Regions from separate parts of the Tepidimonas sp. HKU77 genome, predicted to be linked through region 1. Evidence: predicted binding sites of a transcription regulator. Region 1 holds the regulator's gene; the other holds the start of a gene.
The links. The regulator FliA, encoded in region 1, starts transcription of late flagellar genes. The targets are predictions, from matches to a motif close to CTAAAGTTTNNNNNNNNNNNGCCGNTA.

Region 1 (3,402 bases):
CACCGCAGGTTTTCGAGCCCGGCAGCACCGTGCGTCTGCGCCTGGAGGGGCCCGGCTTCGTGGTGATGGCCACCGGCGAGGCGCTGGGCCACGGCCGTATCGGCGAGCCCGTGCGGGTGCGCCTGCCCAACCGCCGCATCCTGGTGGGCACGGTGCTTGATGCCCAAACGGTGGTACTGACCCTCTAATCCACACAAAATCTCGAAAAAGGGGTAAAGTCCGGGCTCGTCCCGCCGATAAAGCTCTCGAGCGTCCCCTCTACCCGGGGAGCGGAGAGTGCCATGAAAGTCAACAACTCGCCTGAATCCAAGTTCGGTTTGCCGACTCCGGTGACGCAGCGCACCGGGGAGGGGGTGAGTTCGTCCGCACGCGGCGCGCCTGCTTCCCCCGCCGAAGCGGTCAGCGCCACGGTCAAGTTTTCGCCCGTCACGCAGGCCATGACGAATGGCATCGCGCGCTCGGGAACGGACAGCTTCGATGCCGCCAAGGTCGAGGCCATGCGGACGGCCATCCAGAATGGCAGTTTCTCGGTCAACGCCGAGGTCATCGCCGACAAACTGCTGGGCAGCGCGCGCGAGCTGCTGGGCGTGGCGGCAGCGGGCCCGCGCCGCTCCGCTTGATGCACATGACCACCCGCTGCGGTGACCCCCTGACCCTGTTGCGCGAGGCGCACGAACAACTCGGCCATGTGCTGCAGTTGGCGTCGCGCCATGCGGCGGGTGAAGTGGACACCGATCAGTGGGTGGCCGCGTGCGCGGCGCTGGCGCAAGCGTTCGTGGCCGTGCGCGACGCGTGGGGCCGCAGCGCCCCGGGCCAAGCGGCCGCGCCCGAGGCCGCCCGGCTGCTGGAGGACATCGGCAGCCGGCTGCAGCAATTGCAGGAATTGCAAGCGCGCCTGTCGGGTAGCACCCGCATGGCACTGGCGCAGTTGCTGCCGCAGGATGCGCTGCAGGCGTACTCCCAGCTCGGGCGCTCACGCCCGACCACGGGGCGCGGCGGCTACGGCTGAATACGGGGTGTCTGCGCTTGCCCCGTCGGTGGGACGGGTTCAGTGCTCGCGCAGACGCGCTCGCAAGCGCGCGATCGCCTGTGAATGCAGCTGGCTCACGCGAGACTCGGTGACGCCTAGCACGGCCGCGATCTCCTTGAGATTCATGTCGTGCTCGTAGTACATGCTCATGACGTACTGCTCGCGCTCGGGCAGCTTGCCGATCGCCTCGACCAAGGCGGCGCGCATGCGCTGGTCCGCCAAAATGGCCTCGGGGCTGCGGTCGGCATCGTCGGGCAAGTGGCGATCCAGAAACCCGTCGTCGTCTTCGCTGCGCGAACCCAGGTCTTCCAGATAGACCAGCTGCGTGCCCCGCATGCGCGACAGGGTTTCGTGGTACTCCGCGAGCGACATGCCCAGCTCTTGCGCGATCTCGGACTCGCGAGGGGCGCGCTGCAGGCGCTGCTCCAGCCGGTGGATCGCGCCCTCGATGTCCTTTTGCAGTTTGCGTGAGCCGCGCGACATCCAATCGGCATCGCGCAGCTCGTCGAGCATGGCCCCGCGGATGCGCTGGCTGGCGAAGGTTTCGAACTGCACCCCCATCGACGGCTCATAGCGCGCCAGCGCCTCGGTCAGCCCGATCATGCCAACCTGGATCAAATCGTCGAGCTCGACGCTGGCGGGCAGACGTGCAATCATCAGGTGCGCCAGCCGGTGCACCAGCGGCGCATACTGGCGCAACTGCGCGTCTCGGTCGAGCGTGCCCTTGGGCGTGTACATCGAAAACTCCGGCGGTCGGATCGGCCGCGGTATCGGCACCGGACTGGACGTCAGCATGGCCGCCGTTGCTCCCCCGCAAAAGCCGGTGCTTCCAACACCCAAGCCGCATCCAGGATTCTGCCCAACACGGCCTGGGTTTCGGGTGTGACCGATCCCCGCGCATCATACCCCAGCGCCCAGACCATCGGAGCGACGCCCAGGTGGCTGTCGCAGGTGCGGCGCAGCGCCGACAGGGCTGCCTGCAGCGGCCCTGGCGCGGGCGCCTCGCCACCCCTCGCGACGTCGGGTACCGGATGGTCGCTGGGCTCAGGTAAGGCGATCACCACAGGTCGCAGGCCCATGCCGTGCAGGCGCTTGAGATCCTGGTAGGCCGCCACGAGCGCCGCCGGCTCGGCCGTCAACGCCACCAATGGCCGCCCACCATCGGTGGGCCACCAGCGCAACACCTCGTTGGCTGGCGCGTGCCACAGCCACGCGCCGCCGCTCGGCAGGTCCTCCGGCCAGTGGCCGGGTTCGCCCTCGACCACGGCGCACGGCATGCCCAACGCCTGACACCCCTGGTGCAGCCGCCACAACAACTCCAACGACGCCGAGCCGCGGGCGGCCGCGATCACGGCCAGCACGCGCGTCGGTGGCTGCAGGTGCCACGCCAGCAAGCCTGCCGCTTGGTCGCGGATCGGCTCAAGCATGGGCGGCCCCCTCGGGCTGCCAGCCCGACTGCACCGGATCGGTGAAGAAAAACGGCAATTCGGCGCTGGTGGGGTCGAACGCCGACTTGCCCCGCCCCCCCATCGACAGACGCACCAGCGCGGCGGCGTCGGGACGCTGCCAGTCCTCGGGCACACGCTGGCCGGTGGTCAGCCCGCGCAGCACGGCTTGGTGCCGGATGAGCGCGTCCACCGCCGGCCCCAGTTTGGCGGCCTCGTCGACCTTGGACAGGATCACGCCATGCAAGGGCGTGTCACGGTAGGCCTGAAAGACTTCGTCGAGCGTGTCACCGTGGCTGCCGGCGTTGACCACCAGCAGCTTGCGAATCTGTGGTGCTTGCAACAGCGCCATCATGTCCTGGATGCGCGGGTCTTTTTGCCCCAGGCCTGCGGTGTCGATGATGACCATGCGTTTGTTGGCCAACAGCTCCAGCAAGTCTTGCAGCGCGGCCCGGTCGTGGGCCTGGTGGGCCACCACGCCCAGCATGCGTCCGTAGGCGCGCAGCTGCTCGTAGCCGGCCACGCGGTAGGTGTCAAGCGAGATCAGGCCCACGCTGTTGGCGCCATAGGCCTTGACGCATTGCGCGGCCAGTTTGGCGGCCGTGGTGGTCTTGCCCACCCCAGTCGAGCCAATGAGCGCAAAGACGCCACCCTCGTCGCACAAGTGCCCTGGCTCGCGCGCGACGCGCAGATTGCGCGCCAACACTTCCAGCGTCCAACGCCAGGCATCCGCCGCGCCCAAGTGGGCCGGCAGGCGCTCGAGAACGGCACGTGCCACCGTGGGCGAATATCCGGCCCGGATGAACTTGAGCATCAATGGCGACTGGATCGGATTGAGGCGCGACTGCCCCAGCCATGCCAGGGTCTGGAAGCGCTCCTCCATCATGGCCTGCATGGCGGCCAGCTGTGCCTCGAGCCGGCTGGCGC
Region 2 (3,402 bases), 340 kb from region 1:
GTCGCCGACATCCTCTGGCAGCGCCAGCACCGCATGCAACAGGCCGCGTTGCTCGAAGCGGTGGTCGGACACATCGCAATGCCCGTGCGCCACGATGGGAAAGCGGCTCAACAGCGCATTGCCATGCTCACCATGGCGCGTGCGCGCATTGGTGCGGTACAGCACGTGGTAGCCGGGGGGTGCCAGAAAGCCCGCCTGATCCCCCGCTGGCCAGTGGGCAAAGCGCCGCTGCAACCGGTGGTGATACGCTCGCACCTCTTGCAGGCAAACGACATCGGCGCGCAGCTCGGCCACCGCGCGCGCCAGGTTGTGGATCTCCAGCCGCTTCAGCGGCCCCACGCCCTGCACACCCTTGTGGATGTTGTAGGTTGCCAAGCGCACGGTTCGCTGACGTCTCGTCATGGGTCTGTCTCGGTGGCCATCGCCAACGGCCGTTTGGCGTTGGAGCGATCAGCGCAGCCCCGCCGCTGGCGTGCGAGAAAACAATAGCAGCTTCACCATCTCATCAAGGTTGATGCGGGCACGCACCACCGATCCCGGCACGGACTCGGCCACCGCCAGCTCCGTGCGGCTGGTATCCACCAACTTGGGCGAGCCCAACGGCTCACCCGCGCGGTTGACCACGACCGCCGCCACCGGGGTCGCCGCCTTCGGCCCGGGCCGCAACACCAGCGCCAGCTCGCCCGACTGCAGCCGCACGAACGTGCCGGGCGGATACAGCCCCAGCAGCTGCACCAGGGCCGCACCCACCTCGTCTTGTTGCCCCCCGGTGCGGAAAAACACCGCCAGCCGCGCGGATTCGCGCGCGCCCCGGCCGGGGCGGCTGGCGCGCGGACTCATGGACGCAGTGTAGCGGTCCAGCACCTGGATGATGTGTGCCAGCGCCTCGCCGGGCGGGCGCGCCGCCAGCGGCACCCCTGGCGCCAGCGCGCTGTGGTGCAGCGTCACCGCCTGCAGCCAGACGGGGTCGTCCACCCCCGCCTGCCGCAGCAGGCGCGCGCCCTCCTGCGCGTGGGCATCGATCTGCGCCCGCTGCGCCGGCGACGGCGGCGCGGCCTGCGTCGCCAGCGCATCCTGCAACTGCAGCATCGCCACGTTCATGGTCGCGGTGGCCAGCACCAGGGTACGGGTGCGCGCCTCATCCAGCCCCAGGCGCGGTGCCAGCCGGCGCGCCAGCACCGCGCACTGCAGCGCGTGCAGCACGCTGTAGTCGCTGGGGCTGCTGCAGGCGCGGTACGTCAACACCAGTGTCGCCGACTCCATCGCCCCCGGCGTGCGCTCCCACTGCTGAATATCGGCCCACAGCGCCGCCAGGCGCTGGCGTGTCTCGTTCGGCCCCCAGGCGCCCTGCGCGATGTTGGCCAGCAAGCGCCGCAGGCGCGCCGTCACCTCGGCACACTGCTCGGGGAACGTCCCCCGCAGTGGCTCTCGGCCGGCTGCCTCGTCCTCCAGCGACACGTAGCGGTCCAGATCTTTGATGGCGGCCTTGTGGATCTCCGCGCGCAGCAGCCCCTGCATCAGCACCTTGACCGCCAGTTCCGATTCCTCGAACGGCACGAACACCCGCCGCCGCGCACGGATGCCCTCCAGCTGCGCCTCGTCCTCGATGCGCAGACCCTTGGCCAGCAGCACCTGCCCGGTCTCGTCCAGCAGGGTAAACGGCAGCGTCAAGCCCACCCGTAGCTGCTCCATGGGCAGCGGAACGGGCTGGAGCCGGTCGGGGGTAGTCATGGTGGAGACGGCTTGGACGCAATCACGGCGTGCTCGGGCAGGCTGTCGATTCTAGTGGCCCCGACTGGCCTCTGGGACCCGCAGCACTGTCCTGACGCCGCAGCCAGCGCCAACGATACGCACCGGAAGAAACCCTCAAGTTCGGGCCGACAGGGCCGATATAGCAGGCAACCGGTAGTTCAACGGACCACCAGCAGCGGGCACGGGGCCCAATGCGGTGCATCCACCGGGCTTACCCACAGGAGCGACCGTCATGAGCCTGTCCATCAACACCAACCCGATTTCGCTGAACGCCCAGCGCAACACCGTCAACAACATGCAGTCACTGCAAACGACGATGGCCCGCTTGTCGTCGGGACTGCGCGTCAACACCGCCAAGGACGACGCCGCTGGCTTAGCGATTGCAGAGCGGATGCAATCTCAGGTACGTGGGCTCGGCATGGCGCTTATCAATGCCGGCGACGGTCTTTCCATGGTAGAGGTTGCCGACGGGGCTTTGGGATCCGTCACCGACGTTTTACAGCGTATTCGGGAGCTTGCTATTCGTTCGCGGAACGGCTCGAACGACGACACATCGCGGGCGAACCTGCAGACAGAATTCACCCAGCTCCGCGCCGAAATCGGTCGCATCCGATCACAAACGAGCTTTAACAATCGGCAAATTCTTGGTGGTGGAGCCACATCGTATGCCTTCCAGGTAGGAGCCAGTCAAGGGCAGACAGTAACCGTATCGATGCGCAGCATTGGATCAATCTCTACCGCGTTGGGTGCTGGGACAATATCCACAGTAGCGGGCGCCAGCGCCATGTTGGCCACTATCAACACGGCCATCCAAAGCGTGGTGACGAACCGGGCACGCCTCGGCGCCGTGATGAGTCGATTTGAGAACATCATGAGCAACATTCGCATCGCAGCGGAGAAGCAGTCTGCCGCCCGCGGCCGCATCATGGACGCCGACTTCGCCGCCGAGACGGCCAACCTCAGCCGCACCCAGATCTTGCAGCAAGCCGGCACCGCCATGATCGCCCAGGCCAATCAGCTGCCGCAAAACGTCTTGGCCCTGCTGCGCTGATCACGGCGCCAACGCCACGCAACCAACGGCCTGACGCCTGCCGGCGTCAGGCTCGGTCGCTGGACAGTAAGGGTATCGCCCGCTTTTTCTCCTTGCGCCCAGACGCCTGTCGACGTATAACACGCCACTGTCGCAGGAGTAGACCATGGCCATCTCAGCCCCCGGCGTCGGCAGCGGACTCGACGTCAACGGTATCATCTCTCAGCTTGTCGCCCTCGAGCGCAAGCCGATCCAGCAGATCCAGTCCCAGATCGGCGGTCTGCAGAGCAGCATCTCGGCGTGGGGCCAAATCAAGTCTGGCCTGGCCAAGTTGCAGGATGCGGCTGCGAAGCTGCTCGACACGTCGCTGTGGCAACGCAATACGGCGACCTCCAGCAACGAAAACTCGTTATCAGTCCGCACCAGTGGCGGGGCCATGGCCGGCAGCTACCAGGTCAGCGTACAGGCGCTGGCACAAGCCCAGTCGGCGCGAACGGCCACTGGCTTTGCAGCTGGAACCCCTTTGGGATTGGAAGGCCGGCTGGAGTTCACGCGCGGCACCTGGAGCGGTGGCAGCTTCAGCGCCGGTGGCACCCCGGTCAGCGTCACTGTCACCGCGA

Region 2: the regulator FliA is predicted to act here: its motif matches at 1,866-1,892, upstream of ACPP3B_RS10025 (flagellin).

Annotation. Positions count from the first base shown of each region.
Region 1 is NZ_CP187300.1:1,735,737-1,739,138, reverse strand. It holds gene flgA (flagellar basal body P-ring formation chaperone FlgA) at 1-188, shown strand, start outside; gene flgM (flagellar biosynthesis anti-sigma factor FlgM) at 282-620, shown strand; gene ACPP3B_RS08350 (hypothetical protein) at 626-1,009, shown strand; gene ACPP3B_RS08345 (RNA polymerase sigma factor FliA) at 1,049-1,768, opposite strand; gene ACPP3B_RS08340 (hypothetical protein) at 1,819-2,457, opposite strand; gene flhF (flagellar biosynthesis protein FlhF) at 2,450-3,402, opposite strand, start outside.
Region 2 is NZ_CP187300.1:2,076,707-2,080,108, reverse strand. It holds gene ACPP3B_RS10035 (endonuclease/exonuclease/phosphatase family protein) at 1-402, opposite strand, end outside; gene ACPP3B_RS10030 (HD-GYP domain-containing protein) at 451-1,731, opposite strand; gene ACPP3B_RS10025 (flagellin) at 1,985-2,803, shown strand; gene fliD (flagellar filament capping protein FliD) at 2,949-3,402, shown strand, end outside.